Regions from separate parts of the Phyllobacterium sp. RCAM01083 genome, predicted to be linked through region 2. Evidence: predicted binding sites of a transcription regulator. Region 2 holds the regulator's gene; the other holds the start of a gene.
The links. The regulator PhoB, encoded in region 2, activates phosphate uptake and scavenging genes when phosphate is short. The targets are predictions, from matches to a motif close to TGTCATNNANCTGTCAT.

Region 1: the regulator PhoB is predicted to act here: its motif matches at 5,620-5,636, upstream of ACZ25R_RS06405 (alkaline phosphatase).

The regions. Positions count from the first base shown of each region.
Region 1 is NZ_JBVFZN010000004.1:484,948-492,537, reverse strand. Features, by position in the region: gene pip (prolyl aminopeptidase) at 1-433, opposite strand, end outside; gene ACZ25R_RS06430 (hypothetical protein) at 857-1,054, shown strand; gene ACZ25R_RS06425 (2Fe-2S iron-sulfur cluster-binding protein) at 1,036-1,128, shown strand; gene ACZ25R_RS06420 (ABC transporter permease) at 1,326-2,597, opposite strand; gene ACZ25R_RS06415 (ABC transporter ATP-binding protein) at 2,594-3,280, opposite strand; gene ACZ25R_RS06410 (hypothetical protein) at 3,285-3,749, opposite strand; gene ACZ25R_RS06405 (alkaline phosphatase) at 3,817-5,571, opposite strand; gene ACZ25R_RS06400 (class I SAM-dependent methyltransferase) at 6,119-6,751, opposite strand; gene ACZ25R_RS06395 (nuclear transport factor 2 family protein) at 6,855-7,268, opposite strand; gene ACZ25R_RS06390 (NADPH-dependent F420 reductase) at 7,349-7,590, opposite strand, start outside.
Region 2 is NZ_JBVFZN010000005.1:3,313,365-3,320,954, forward strand. Features, by position in the region: gene pstB (phosphate ABC transporter ATP-binding protein PstB) at 1-560, shown strand, start outside; gene phoU (phosphate signaling complex protein PhoU) at 584-1,309, shown strand; gene phoB (phosphate regulon transcriptional regulator PhoB) at 1,324-2,010, shown strand; gene ACZ25R_RS23150 (vWA domain-containing protein) at 2,011-3,201, opposite strand; gene ACZ25R_RS23155 (AAA family ATPase) at 3,267-4,106, opposite strand; RNA gene ssrS (6S RNA) at 4,653-4,809, shown strand; gene ACZ25R_RS23165 (5-formyltetrahydrofolate cyclo-ligase) at 4,837-5,451, shown strand; gene ACZ25R_RS23170 (TIGR00282 family metallophosphoesterase) at 5,512-6,336, shown strand; gene ACZ25R_RS23175 (biotin transporter BioY) at 6,403-6,984, shown strand; gene ACZ25R_RS23180 (YebC/PmpR family DNA-binding transcriptional regulator) at 7,282-7,590, shown strand, end outside.

The sequences.
Region 1 (7,590 bases), on a different contig from region 2:
GAAACCACCAGTCGATGTCATCCTGGTCCGCCAGGAAAATGCCATGCAGCCGAAATCCAAGGCATCGCCGTGGAAAAGCGATTCCATAGGCGAGCGCCAGACACGATCCCCAGGAACCGCCGGCAACCAGCCAGCGCTCGATGCCAAGAAACTCGCGTATCTGTTCCATGTCGGCAATCAGGTGTTGTGTGGTATTTTCGACTAGCTCCGCGAGTGGCGTCGAACGCCCCGCGCCACGCTGATCGAAGGTGACGACGCGAAACGTATCAAGATCGAAACTTGCAATCTGCTTTGCAGACACACCAGCGCCTGGGCCCCCATGCAGAAAGACCGCCGGAATGCCCTCGGGATTACCATATTCTAAAACGGAAAGTTCATGCGTCGCGCTGACAACCAGACGAAATTCCCTGTTCGGCAGGATTTCCGTATCCATCCGTCCCCCTCAAACACCATCATGTCCCTTTGCCGCGATTTATTGTTTTTTCCGCGGTCGCAAATTTTATAGTCGGTAAATTTGAGCGTTGGCTAATGCAATTTTAGACTGCTTATTCCAAAATGGAATAAGGTTGCGGGCGCGGCACGACTCGCCACACGAATGATTTCCATCTGTCCATTTATGAGCGTTAATACTCGTTTGCTCTGCCGCGCCGCTGGAAAGTTGCGTCTCAAGGGTTGACCGGACCGTGTCGAGAACCGAAACCGTTCAGAGTCGCAACCGACAGCCCTTAGGGCACAGGCATCATTTTGCCATCTCAGTTTCGGTCTTTCCCGTGAGACCCATCTGAACAGAAGAGCCGTAGTATTCCAATCTTAGAAGCGGTCGCTTGCGCCCGATCTTGCGGAGCGGGAAATATTCATGTGCGGACCTGAGGGCTTCATGAAGGCCGCCCGAGCCATGGCCAGCGAAACGGCCATCGTGGCTCAGTACAAAGAAAGCTTCGGCGAGAAAATCATTGTCGAAGAAACGGATGGTCTCGGCGGTGAAGTCTATTTCTCACTGTCGGGAAACATCGCAAATGCGCGGCCGGCGAGACCTTGCTCGAAGCGGCGTTGAACACAGGCGTCTGGATCGACAGTTCCTGTCAGCAAGGCATTTGCGGAAGCTGTAAGCTCAAAAGGTTTCAATGACCGTCGCAAGTTTGGCGTTACCAGCGTGCCGTCAGTGCTGCATGATTTGAAGGTCACTTTCTTTGGATCTTTGCAGGACGTCGTGATCAAGAGTGAAAAAGGGGCGTTTCCCAATTTCCACGCTGTTGCTGAGCCGGCTTTTGAGGAAGCCAAGCGATCTTGTCACCTAAACATGGCGTCAGCATTGCCGGTAGCGGCTACGCACGCAAAGCGGCAGCCGGGCTGGAACGCAAAGCGGCAAGCGCGGGAACAATGGAAACAAACGCGGCAACAGCCAGAAAGCCGATCACCAGCCACAGATCGTCCGGCGCGAAATCAACCGGTAGCCGGACGGCCGTCGATGCGGTCAGCCGCGCGGAAATTGCCGATGCCGCGGCGTAGCCGAGGGCAATCCCCAATGCGATCCCGGCGACGAACAGCAGGAAAAGCTCTCCCCACACGAGCGCGATGATCGAGCGAACCGGCGTGCCGAGCGCGCGCAAGGCGCCGATCTGCCGCCATCTCGATCCGACATGCATGACCGTCACCAGCGCGATGGCGGCGATGACGATCGCCTGCGTACCCAGGGCAATTGCCAGAAGCAGGCTGCGGGCGTCCCCCAATGTCGCGTAGAGCCGCGTCAGTACCTCCGCCGGAAAAACGCCGAGCGTTGCGCCTGTCCGGTATTCCTGCCGCAGGCGGTAAGCGTCGGCAACGGTCTTCGGCTTGACGAGAATGGCAGGAACGCCGGGGGATTGGGCATCGAAATGCTCGTCCAGGGGCGCATCCGCATCGACATAGCCGTGCTCGTGTTCATGGCTGTGATCTTTCGGCTCGGCACCGTGCGACTCGGCTTCCCCGCTTTCATGGTCATGATGTTCCTCACCATGCATGCCGTGAAGCTGCCATACGGCCCGGATCGGCACCAGGATGGCGCGGTCCCAAGCGGTTCCCGTCGGCGCCATGCGGCCAGTCACCTTGTAGGCAATGGCCGTATGGGTTTCACCGCCCGTTTCCGCCGTGCCGTGCATCGGCTTGATCTGGGCGCCCGGCGACAGCGCCACATCGGAGCCAACCACCGCCTCGCCGAGGCGCGCGAAATGCGCCCCTTGCGAAAGGTTCGGAGACAACGCCGAAATCAGGCTTGTCGTGGTGCCGACGATCGGAAAACCGTCAGCCGAGTCGCCAAAGCCGACCGGCGCCGCCAGTTCGACGCGCGGATCGTTGGCAAGGCGGTCGAGAACGGCACCATCCATCAGCGGCAGCGGCGCCGGCTGCAGGAAAACGGCCGAAAGCGCAAGCTGGGTTTCACTGCCGGCGGCTCCCACCAGCAGATCGAATTTCTCGGCCGCACGCGCGCTGCCGAGCCGGACGGCCCGCTCCTGCAGCGTCACGGTCACGCTTAAAGCGACGGACAATGCAATGAGCACCACAACGGCCAGCGCGCCGCTCCAGAAACGCCGCAGGTCGGCAAAAATGAACTTCATCATTGCGCGGCACTCTCTCCACTATCCTCGTCAACGCGCCCGCTCGCCAGGCAGATGCGGCGGCCAAGACGCTCCGCCAGGAAGGCATCATGCGTGACCACCACCAGTGTCGTGCCCTGCTCTGCGGAAAGCCGCAGCAGAAGCTCGGCAACCTCGTTGCCCGCATGGCGGTCAAGACTGGCTGTCGGCTCGTCGGCGACGATGACGCCGGGACGCTGCAGCAGCGCGCGGGCGACGGCGACACGCTGCATTTCACCACGCGACAATGTCTCGATTTTCTGCCCGACGCGGTTGATCCCGGTGGCTGAAAGCAGCGCCAGCGCACGCTCCCGCTCCTCGACGGTCAGCCGGCGCGCAAGCCTGACCGGGAGCACAACGTTGTCGAAAGCGGAAAGCCCGGGGAAAAGATGGAAGTCCTGCATGACAAGGCCGATGTTGCGTGCACGAAAAGCATCGCGCCGGCCTGAGGAAAGACGGGTGATATCCATGCCGTTCCAGGAAATCTTGCCGTGCGTTACGTTTTCCAGGCCGGTAATGGCGTTGACGAATGTGCTTTTTCCCGAGCCGGAAGCACCAGTGATCGCCAGCTGGCCGCCGGCCGGCAGATGAAATCGCTCGATGGCGAGGACCGGCGCAGCCAGCCCCGGAAAATGCATTTGAAGATCGGAAACGTCGAGCGCGAGCATGGTGTCAGATGGTCCTGAAGGCCGCGTTCCTGAGGCGCAACTGGCTGATGAAGCCGGTTTCCGGATCGGTCCAGGACCCGAATTCCAGCACCCCACGCGCGACGATCGGCGCATTGAACTGCACGAAGGTCTGCTTGGCCGAGAGATAGACGACCATGATATTGTCTGGCCAGTCGGCGTCTGAGGAACAGAACGGGCAGAGCGACATCGGGATCTCCGTCAGGACGAAAAATGCGGCCTCCGCCTTCAGTGGCGGCGCCATGAAGCCGCTGATGGCAATCTCCTGACCGCTCAACTGCTTCACCTTGTCGGAAAATTCGAGACCGAGCGGACCAAAGCTTTTGTAGAGCTCGCCGAAGCCCAGTTTTTCGGCAGCGCTTGCGCGTGCGGCAATGCCCATGAAAGGCAAGACCGCAGCCGCCGTGAGCAGTGCCCGACGACCAATAGCAAAGGTCTTCTTCTCCGTCATCGCAATCTCCTTAAACGGGAAGACAGGCGGCTTTCGGCCGCCTGTCCTGTTCGTCAGCCGGACAGATTTACATCTTTGACGCGCCGAGTGCGAAAGCGTCGGCGAGGACACGATAGACGTCGCTCTGTTCCATGTAACCACGGAAGCCTTCCGCACCCGGGCCAACGGCCTGCAGCACGACATCGTCCACCGCGTGAACGCCGCTATCCTCATCGCGCGGGATGTTGCCCTGGACGAAGACGGCGCCCGGCACGTCCTTGTAAGCTTCGTTGGCGACGTATTCCTTCTTCTCGTTCTGGATCGCCGGAACGAAAGGACCATCGAGCTTCGGACGGAAGGTCTCGTAATGGTCAGGACCGTTGTTGGCTGCGATGAACAGACGACGGGAAACATCGACGCGGTCCGGATAGCCATCGCCGTCCTTGTCTTCGTAGTTCGGGAAGCCTGCGGCGGCATAGGTGCCAACCTTGTCGCGCATTTCCGTGCCCGGCTTATCGTCATCGACAGTGCCGATGATCGAGACGCCGTGCGTATGGTCACCGGTGACGACGATCAGCGTATCCGGATTCTTCGCCTGGAATTCGCGTGCAGCCGCGATGGCCTTGTCGAATTCGATCGTGTCGACCAAAGCGCGATCCCAATCGAGCGGATGGCTCATCTTGTCGATGGACGCAGCCTCCACCATCAGGAAGAAGCCATCCGGATTCTTCGACAGCCTATCGAGCGCCACCTTGGTCATATCGACCAGGCCCGGCTGGTTGGGAAACTTGTCGACGGTTCCCTTTTTGAGGAATTCGCGATCGAGCGTGACGTCGAGGTTGCCGGTGTGGAAGAGGCCGAGCAGCTTGCCCTGGTTCGAGCCAGCCGCGGCGGCCAGTTCATTCTTGTCGGTGGCGAGGGCGTAACCGGCCTCCTTGAAGAGCGCGATATAGTCCTTGTCGTCCTTGCGCTTCGAACCGGGCACGTCCTTGGCCAGGAAGTAGGCCGAGCCACCACCGAGCAGCACGTCCGGCTTGACGTTGTACATCATGCCGACGACGTCGGCCTTGTCGGCGCGCTTGCGCGTATGGGAAACGAGCGCGGCAGGTGTCGCGTCCTGGACTTCGGATGTCGTCACGATGCCGAGCGACTTCTTGCCGGTGCGGCGCAGGGCCTCACCGATCGTCTCAACCTTGGGGTCGTCCTGGCTGGCCGGCGTGCGGTCAGCATAGACGCCGAGCGCATTTACCGCGGACTTGTGGCCGGTCATATAGGCCGACATCGTGTTGGCGCTGTCGGTAGCGATCGCCGAGGTCGAGGAGGTGCCGATGAAGGCGACGGGCGGAATGTCATCCATGGCAAGACGGCCATTGGCCTTCCCCTCAGTCATGCCCTTGGACATGAGGCGAGCGCCGGTGCGGTGCGCAACGGAAAGACCGTCACCCAAGAGGAAAATGATGTTCTTGACCTTGGGCGTGTCTGATGTTGTGTATACATCCCAGCCGACCGATTTCTTCTCGTCGCCAGCCGATACCTCAACCTTGTACCGGCCGGGCTTCGCAAGCTTGATGTCGCGCAGGATGAGCGCGGATCCGAGCACCTTGTCTTCAGCGCCCTTCTCCTCGGCGACGAATTGGGCGGCCTTGCCGAAAACGGCGTCGTAGCTCTCGCCGTTGATCGTGACCTTCACATCTTCCGGCTTCACGACCTTGCTGAATTCAACCTTGAAATCGAATGGCGAGCCTGCAAGGACCGTGGCCCGGTCCAGTGGATAGATCGTTGTCGCTTGGGCCGCTCCGGACAAGAGTGCCACCGACGACGCCGCAAGAAAAAGTTTACGCATTTCATACCCCCAACTTGGTTAGCTTCCCCCCTCCTTTATAAATCCCGGATGACAGCCGGATGAAATCGCGCCAGTTTTTACAACCCGTAAATTCACGGATGCAACAATCACAGCAGCTTTATTGCAGAACTTGCGGTGGGCGTTGTCATGTCTGAAGCCCAATGATCGGAAGCCAGCTGCATAAAATCGCTGGTGATCGGAAAACGATCCGTTGATCGCATTGCGAAAGACTCGCAAATCTTCCTTTGGAAATGCCGATAACACGCGATTTTCGAACACTTTCGATTGTAGCTTAACTGTCTACAATCCATGTCAAGGCCCATTTGGCAGGGCCATTCACTTCTCATGGTTGTAATGCCACCATCCTGTCTCTCTGGCAAAACGAGAGTGAACGGAGCCAAACAACAACGGTTGCTTCGCGCGCCCCAAGCTTGACCTTTGCAGCTCTCCAGCGAGTTCCGAAAGCTGAAGTTGCTGCAGACTGGCACAGTTGAGCAGTATACTGGCATCCTTGGGAGGTTCGACTTGAGGTTGGCGCCGACCTCTGTCAGGGCTTCACGAACCGATATGCGAAGCGATCGGTCTCGCCCTTGATCAAGGGATCGAAGACCTTGATCGCGTGTGGATCGTTCCTGTTCGCGAGCAGAGTACTTTCCGCATCCAGCACGAAGCCGGCGGCCTCCACCTCCTCGCGCACGGAGGCAGGGTCGATGCGATGCAATGACTGGGCATCACCTGTGCCGGCTCCGGCGGCGGCGGCGTGATCGACAATGACGTAGAACCCACCGGGCTTCAGCCGCTCGTAGACAGCTCGATTGAAGTTAGCCGCCGTCGCGCCTCTGGCCTGCATCAGTGCGGTGTGGAGATCGTGGTAGAACAGATGCAGCCACAGGACATCCGCTGGCTGCGTGATCTCCGGCATTGCCACGAGGTCCGCTGAGACGGCTTCGACGTTTTCCCGGCCTGGCTCTTGCGCGATAGTTCGCATGAGGCCGACCGGATCGTTCTTGAAGTGCGCGACTTCGGCCGGCACGAAGCTAATGACTCGACCTTCGGATCCAACGACGTCGGAGAACAGGCGCGTCCAGTCGCCGGCGCCTGGATAAACGTCGATGACGGTGGCACCCGCATCAATGCGTGCGAACCGGATCAATTCGGATAGTTTGGATTGGTCGTACATCGGAATCTCCTCTACGGTTGGGTATTCGACGAGCGCGCGGCACGCGAGACGGCGATCCGCTCGTTCACCTTCGGCGAAGGCCGATGGTTGCAGTAGGCCTGCGCTATACGGGCCCGGACGCGTCCATCTGCGCGGCGCGTGCCAACGCTTGCGTGTCGATGTATTCCTGGATGCTGGTCAGTCTGCCGTCCCGGACCGTGATGGCGAAGATCCAGTCGTCCTCGAACGGCTTGTTCGTGGCTTTGACCTTCCCGCTGGCGAAGCCGATGACGAGAACCCGGTCTCCTTGTGCGACAAATTCCCGGGGTTCCGTGGAGGTTTCCATCGACCTGGATGCCGTATCCAGCAAATCTGCCAGTCCCGCGTGCCCCCGGTAGGTGCCGGCCAGCGGCCAGTCCTCGCCCGGAATGATCCACTTGATGTCCTCGGCAACCAGCGCCAACAGAGCCTGTCTGTCGCCGCGGCCTATCGCGGCGAAGAAGTCCTTCACGGTCTGGATGTTTCTTTCAATACTCATGGGAATATCTCCATTTCGCTGTGATCGGATCGCGCTCGATCTGATCCGTACATCGTAGTCCTGTCGGTGGAGGCCTCGTTTTATCCGTCGAACTTGACCAGATCCGTGAAGATCAGATGACCCCAGCTCTTTCCGCGCGCCTGGACCAGCAGCCCGCCTTCCGACAGCCCGCCAAGCTTGATCGGCGCGAAGCCCAGATTTTCCGCGAGCGTAGCAATCTCCGCCGCAGCGTCGTCATCGTCACTCGCCAGGAACACGGCTCTCCTGCCGCCCCGCACCGCCGGATCTTGGCCAAGGGTGGCAGCGAGCAAATGGTTGAAGC
Region 2 (7,590 bases):
CGCTCGATGACGAGGATATCTACAATCCGAAGATCGACGTGGTCGAGCTGCGCGCCCGCGTCGGCATGGTTTTCCAGAAGCCCAATCCGTTCCCGAAGTCCATTTTTGAGAATGTGGCTTATGGCCCGCGCATTCATGGTCTTGCCAAGAACCGGCACGAGCTGGAGGAAATCGTCGAGAAGAGCCTGCGCCGCGCCAGCCTGTTCGACGAAGTGAAGGACCGCCTGCACGAAGCCGGTACCGGCCTTTCCGGTGGCCAGCAGCAGCGCCTGTGCATCGCCCGCGCCATTGCCGTCAGCCCGGAAGTCATCCTGATGGACGAACCCTGCTCGGCGCTCGATCCGATTGCCACGGCAAAGGTCGAGGAACTGATCGACGAACTGCGCCAGAACTACACCATCGTCATCGTCACCCATTCGATGCAGCAGGCGGCCCGCGTTTCGCAGCGCACCGCCATGTTCCATCTCGGAAACCTCGTCGAGGTGGGCGATACGGAAATGATGTTCACCAATCCGACGGAAAAGCGCACGCAGGACTACATCACCGGACGCTTCGGCTAATCACGGGAAACAGGGATAAGAATATGACCGAGTCGCAGCATACCGTCCGTTCCTATGACGACGAACTGAAGTTCCTGACGCACAAGATCGCCGAAATGGGCGGCCATGCCGAACGCATGGTCGAACAGGCCGTCACCGCCATGGTGAACTCCGACAACGCGCTGGCCCAGCGCGTCATTTCGGACGATCTCATCCTCGATGCCGGACAGCGCGAGATCGACGAAAAGGCCATCACCATCATCGGCAAGCGCCAGCCCATGGCGATCGATCTGCGTGAGATCATCGGCGCCATCCGCATTTCCTCCGACCTCGAACGGGTCGGCGACCTCGGCAAGAACATCGCCAAGCGCGTTGTCGCCGTCACCGATACGCGTCAGACGCTGTCGGTCTATCGCGGCCTGCAGACCATCGCGGAACTCGCCCTGACGCAGCTCAAGGACGTGCTCGACGCCTATGCGACACGCTCCGTGCAGCAGGTCAACATCGTGCGCGAGCGCGATGATGAAATCGATGCGCTGTACACATCGCTGTTCCGCGAACTCCTGACCTACATGATGGAAGACCCGCGCAACATCTCCGCCTGCACGCACCTTCTCTTCTGCGCCAAGAATATCGAGCGCATCGGAGACCATGCGACGAACATTGCTGAAACGGTCTACTACATCGTGACGGGTGCCCAGCTTCCGGCCGAACGGCCCAAGGAAGACCAGACCCACAGCATCATCGTCGATGAAGCCAGACAGCCTTAATTAGGATTCCAGCAATGGCGATCGCTCCCAAAATCACTGTTGTCGAAGACGAGGAAGCGCTCAGCGTCCTTCTCCGGTACAATCTTGAAGCCGAAGGCTATGTCGTCGAGACAATCGCACGCGGTGACGAGGCGGAAATTGCGCTGCGTGAAAAAGTGCCGGATCTGCTCATTCTCGACTGGATGCTGCCGGGCCTTTCCGGCATCGAACTCTGCCGCCGTCTGCGGGCGCGGCGCGAGACCGAAATCCTGCCGATCATCATGCTGACGGCGCGCGGCGAAGAGAGCGAGCGGGTGCGCGGCCTTGCCACCGGCGCCGATGACTACATGGTCAAGCCGTTCTCGACCCCGGAACTGCTTGCCCGCATCAAGGCCATGCTGCGCCGGGTCAATCCGAGCCTGCTGTCGCATGTGCTCAGCTTCGGCGATCTGAAGCTCGATCGCGAGCAGCACCGCGTGTTCCGCAAGGAACGCGAGTTGAAGCTCGGGCCGACCGAATTCCGCCTGCTGGAATTCCTGATGCAGTCCCCCGGCCGGGTGTTCTCGCGCGGCCAGCTCCTGGACAATGTCTGGGGCGCCGACATCTATGTGGACGACCGTACCGTCGACGTGCACGTCGGCCGGCTGCGCAAGGCCATCAATATCGGCCGCTCGATCGATCCTATCCGCACCGTGCGTGGTGCGGGGTACTCGTTCGGCTAATCAGTGCCGGCGCGAGAGTTCGCGCGTCGCCCCCTCGATGCCCGCCAGGGTCATGGGATACATGCGATGCGCGAAAATCTTGCGGATCATCGCCGTCGAGGTGGTGTAGTCCCAATATTGTTCCTTTGACGGATTGAGCCACGCGGCGTTCTTCCAGTGGTCGAGCACCCGGCCGAGCCAGACCGCGCCCGCCTCCTGGTTCCAGTGCTCGACCGATCCGCCCGCATGGGAAACCTCGTAGGGCGCCATGGCGGCATCCCCGACGAAGATGACCTTGTAGTCCGGTCCGTATTTATGGATGAGATCGAGCGTCGGTATGCGTTCCGCATGGCGGCGGCGGTTGTCCTTCCACACACCCTCGTAGAGGCAGTTGTGGAAGTAGAAATACTCCATGTGCTTGAACTCCGAGCGGACGGCGGAGAACAGTTCCTCGGCGATCCGGATATGCTCGTCCATGGAGCCGCCCACATCGAAGAACATCAGCAGCTTGACATGATTGCGCCGTTCGGGCCGCGTCTGCACGTCGAGATAGCCGTGTTCGGCGGTTGACCTGATGGTGCCCGACAGGTCGAGCTCGTCATCGGCGCCTTCGCGCACCCAGCGGCGCAGCCGTTTCAGAGCAACCTTGATGTTGCGGGTGCCCAGCTCGACGCTGTCGTCAAAATTCCTGAATTCACGCTTGTCCCACACCTTGACCGCGCGGCGATGGCGGCCCTCGTCCTGGCCGATGCGCACGCCTTCGGGATTGTAGCCATAGGCGCCGAAGGGCGAGGTTCCGGCCGTGCCGATCCACTTGGAGCCGCCCTGATGCCGGCCCTTCTGCTCCTCAAGCCGCTGGCGCAGGGTTTCCATCAGCTTGTCGAAACCGCCCAGCGCCTCGATCAGCTTTTTCTCTTCTTCCGTGAGGTGCTTTTCGGCGAGCCGGCGCAACCATTCCTCGGGCAGATTGGCAATGTCGACGCCGCTCTCGCCGCCGAGCAGTTCCAGCCCCTTGAACACGTGGCCGAAGACCTGATCGAAGCGGTCGAGATGGCGCTCGTCCTTCACCAGGGCGGAACGGGCGAGATAGTAGAACCCTTCGACATCATAGGTCACCAGCCCCGCATCCAGCCCCTCAAGCAGCGTCAGATATTCCCGCAGCGATACGGGAATCTTGGCGGCCTTGAGCTCGAGGAAGAAGGGGAGGAACATTGTGGGACCCTTTTACTGCATACGATGAACGATGCCGGTTCTCTCGATGGGGCGGATGGCGAGCGTCATCCCTGCCTCCTTGCCATGAAGGCCAGCCGCTCGAACAGGTGTACGTCCTGCTCGTTCTTCAGCAGGGCGCCGTGCAGTTTCGGCAAGGCGTTCTTCGGGTCGGCGCGCAAATCTTCCGGGGCGATGTCGTCGGCAACCAGCAGCCGGATCCAGTCCAGCGCTTCCGATGTGGACGGCTTCTTCTTCAGGCCGGGCACATCGCGGATCTCGTAGAACTGGGTGAGGGCGGCGCGCACGAGGTTCTGCTTGATGCCGGGATAGTGCACCTCGACGATCCGGGTCAGCGTATCGACATCCGGGAAGCGGATATAGTGGAAGAAGCAGCGGCGCAGAAAGGCGTCCGGCAGTTCCTTCTCGTTGTTGGAGGTGATGATGACGATCGGCCGGTGTACGGCGCGGATCGTTTCGCCGGTTTCGTAGACGTGAAACTCGTTGCGGTCGAGCTCCTGCAGGAGATCGTTCGGGAACTCGATATCCGCCTTGTCGATCTCGTCGATCAGCAGCACGACTTTCCTGTCGGTCGTGAAGGCATGCCACAGCTTGCCGGGTTTGATGTAATTGGCGATGTCGTTGAATTTCGCATCGCCGAGCTGCGAATCGCGCAGGCGGCTGACGGCATCATATTCGTAGAGGCCCTGCTGCGCCTTGGTGGTGGATTTGACGTTCCATTCGACCAGTTCCAGATCGAGCGCCGCCGCGATCTGCCGGGCAAGCTCGGTCTTGCCGGTGCCGGGTTCGCCCTTGACCAGCAGCGGCCGTTCAAGCGCAATCGCCGCATTGACCGCCACCATCAGATCCTTGTCGGCCACATAGGCCGCTGTTCCTTCAAACCGCATCGCATTCCCTTTCGTGATCGACAAAGATTAAGGGGCGTGCCGGAGGAGGGCAAGAGCCGTCCGGGAATGCGGCGATATGGTTTTCCCGTTGCCACGCCCGCAATTGCGTCTGGCTGTTGAAAGGTGGGAAAGACGGGCGGTCCCTGGAACGCGGGTCTTGGGGTATGTGGTATGCAATGCTTGCGATCCTGGGGACCACCCGCCCCGGCGTTTTCAGGTTTTTGCCCAATGCGCATCCATTGAGTGAAACCTCCCCGGCCGCACAGGTTCCTCCCTGTGAAGCCGAAGCGCCGATCCTTTCCCGACTTTCGAAGGTTTCCGGAAGCATTCCCGCCGGAAAGGACACGAGAAGGATAAGCGAGGTTGGGAGAACGTGGATAAGTTGATGTGGTTTTTTGTGATGGAGGTCTTTCACCCCCTCTGTCCGGCAGCCCAGAGGGGTGTGTCCCACACCTCCACAATGATTATGCGACAAAGATTGTGCGGGGAGGGAAAATCGTTTGCCGCGCACTGGTGCAATGCCTGCATCCGTCCTATATTCGGATCGGCGCTCTGCGCTTCTCGACAGGAGAGACATATTCCCCGGGGCCTTAATGATCCCTTAGGGAGCTGTCCCTGAGGAGGCCCGTGGGCTTCTTCACACGGCACCCACCTACTTTGTAGGTTCCCGGGATCGACTTCTCCATCGGTTGTGTGGACGCCACTTTTGTTTCATCCCGAGCCGGTTTGCGTGCCGGCGCCCCATGAAATCAAGCCCGTGCAGCACCACTCCCCCATCAAAGAGCTGAAGAAGAAACTGCGCCTGGAGGCCCTTGGCCGCCGCGATGCGCTGACGACGGAATTCCGCATCGAAGCCTCGATGCGCATTGCGGATTTCGGTCTGGCGGCGCTTGCCGTCGATGCGGGCACCATTGTTTCGGGCTTCTGGCCGATCCGCTCGGAGGTGGATCTGCGCCCGCTGCTGTTCGGCCTGCGCGAGCGCGGTGCACGGCTTTGCCTGCCTGCCATTATCGACAAGCAGACGATCCTTTTCCGCGAACTGGTGCGCGGCGCGCCGATGATCGATACGGGCTTCGGCACGGCGGGGCCGCCGCACGACGCTGCCGTGCTCGATCCATCCTTCATGCTGGTGCCGCTGGCGGCCTTCGATGTCAGGGGGCACCGCATCGGCTATGGGGCGGGCTACTATGACCGGGCCATCGCGCATCTGCAGATCAAGGGCGTGAACCCGCGCCTGATCGGCGTGGCGTTTGACTGCCAGCAGGTTGAAACCGTACCCGATGAGCCGCATGATGTGCCGCTGGAGGCGATCCTGACGGAAAGCGGGTTGCGCCGCTTCGGCTAGACGGATAAATCGATCATTTCAGGCCCCGGCAAGGACCGGGCTCTCTTTCAGGATGTGCGCGTGAGATTACTGTTTCTTGGGGATATGGTGGGGCGTTCGGGCCGGACGGCGGTCTATGAGCAATTGCCGGGACTGATATCCGACCTGAAGCTCGATTTCGTCATCGTCAACGGCGAGAACGCGGCGGGCGGCTTCGGCATCACCGAGGAAATCTTTCACGACACGATCAATGCCGGGGCCGATGTGGTCACGACAGGCAATCACGTCTGGGACCAGCGGGAAGCACTGGTGTTCGCCTCGCGCGAACAGCGGTTCCTGCGCCCGGCGAATTTCCCGCTTGGCACGGCCGGCAAGGGCTCTGGTGTGTTTCTCGCCAAGAACGGCGCGCGCGTGCTTGTGTCCAACATCATGGGCCGCGTGTTCATGCATCCGGATCTGCATGACCCGTTCACCATCGGCGAGGAGATTCTCGCCGCCTGTCCGCTCGGCGAACAGGCCGATGCCGTGGTGTTCGACTTCCATGCGGAAGCCACCAGCGAAAAGCAGTGTTTTGGCCATTTCGTCGACGGCCGCGCCAGCCTCGTCGTCGGCACGCACACCCATGTGCCGACCGCCGATGCGCAGATCCTCAATGGCGGAACGGCCTATATGTCCGATGCCGGCATGTGCGGCGATTACGATTCATCGCTCGGCATGGACAAGGAAGAACCGCTGAACCGCTTTCTGTCGAAGGTGCCGAAGGGCCGGTTTGAAGCCGCCAGCGGCAAGGCGACGATCTGCGGTGTCGGCGTCGATATTTCCGACCGCACCGGACTTGCCGAAAGGATTTCTCCCCTGCGCATTGGCCCGCGGCTGGAAGAAACCATTCCCGCCTTCTGGAAATAGCTCGATACAACCCGGCGCAACCAATCACGCCCGATTCTGCAACACCCGTTTGAGGATAGACCTTCCATGACCCAGACTGCATTTCCCACCGCTTTCGTCCCGCTGAGGCTGGCGGACCGCTCCATTGCCTTCAAGGCTCTGGCCGTTCTGATCGGCACGGCCTTCCTTGCCGTCAGCTCGTGGATCGAAGTGCCGATGTTTCCCGTGCCCGTCACCATGCAGACATTTGCCGTGACGATGGTCGGCGCGCTTTACGGCTGGCGTCTGGGCGGCCTGACCGTGCTTGCCTGGCTGGGTGAAGCAATGATCGGCATGCCGGTTCTGGCCGGCGGCGCCGGCGGGTTCCTCTATTTCGCCGGACCGACTGCCGGTTACCTCGCGGCTTTCCCGGTCGTTGCCGCCGCCGTCGGCTTCCTGGCGGAACGCGGCCTGACGCGCAACCCGTTCGTATCGGCTGCGGTTATGCTGTTCGGCAACCTGCTTTGCCTCGCCCTCGGCGCCTCCTGGCTGGCACATCTCTTCGGTTTCGAAGCGGCCTGGGCTTCCGGCGTTGCGCCGTTCCTGATCGGCGCCGTGCTGAAGTCGGCCCTGGCTGCGGCTGCGATCGAAATGCTCCGCCGTTCGGGCATCGCAGCGCGCCTGTTTTGACCATCCGCCAGCGTGCACATCACCTTCTGTGCACGCTGATCTCTATCGGCAAAGGCCATACACCGGCCTTTGCCGGCAATGACGATAAAATCGTCGCGCCGCTGTTTCCAAAGCCGGCTATGGCGATACACGGCTGCAACTTCCCCCATTGTGATCGCGCGGGTGCTGGACGAGACGCCGGTTTTTACCTATAAGGGCGCCATTCCAGACGCCTGTTTCCGCCTGAACAGCCTGCAGACTTGGTTCGCAGGCTTCCGAGGGAAACGGCAGAACCATATCTAAGCACGCAGGGGTGCCATGGCAGGCCATTCACAGTTTAAAAACATCATGCACCGCAAAGGGCGTCAGGACGCCGTTCGGTCGAAGATTTTCTCCAAGCTCGGACGCGAAATCACCGTGGCCGCCAAACAGGGTCTGCCGGACCCGGCGATGAACCCGCGTCTGCGTCTTGCGGTGCAGAACGCGCGCGCCCAGTCGATGCCGAAGGACAACATCGAACGCGCCATCAAGAAGGCCGCGGGCGGCGACGCCGACAATTACGAAGAAGTGCGCTATGAAGGCTACGGCCCGGGCGGCGTTGCCGTCATCGTCGAAGCGCTGACGGAC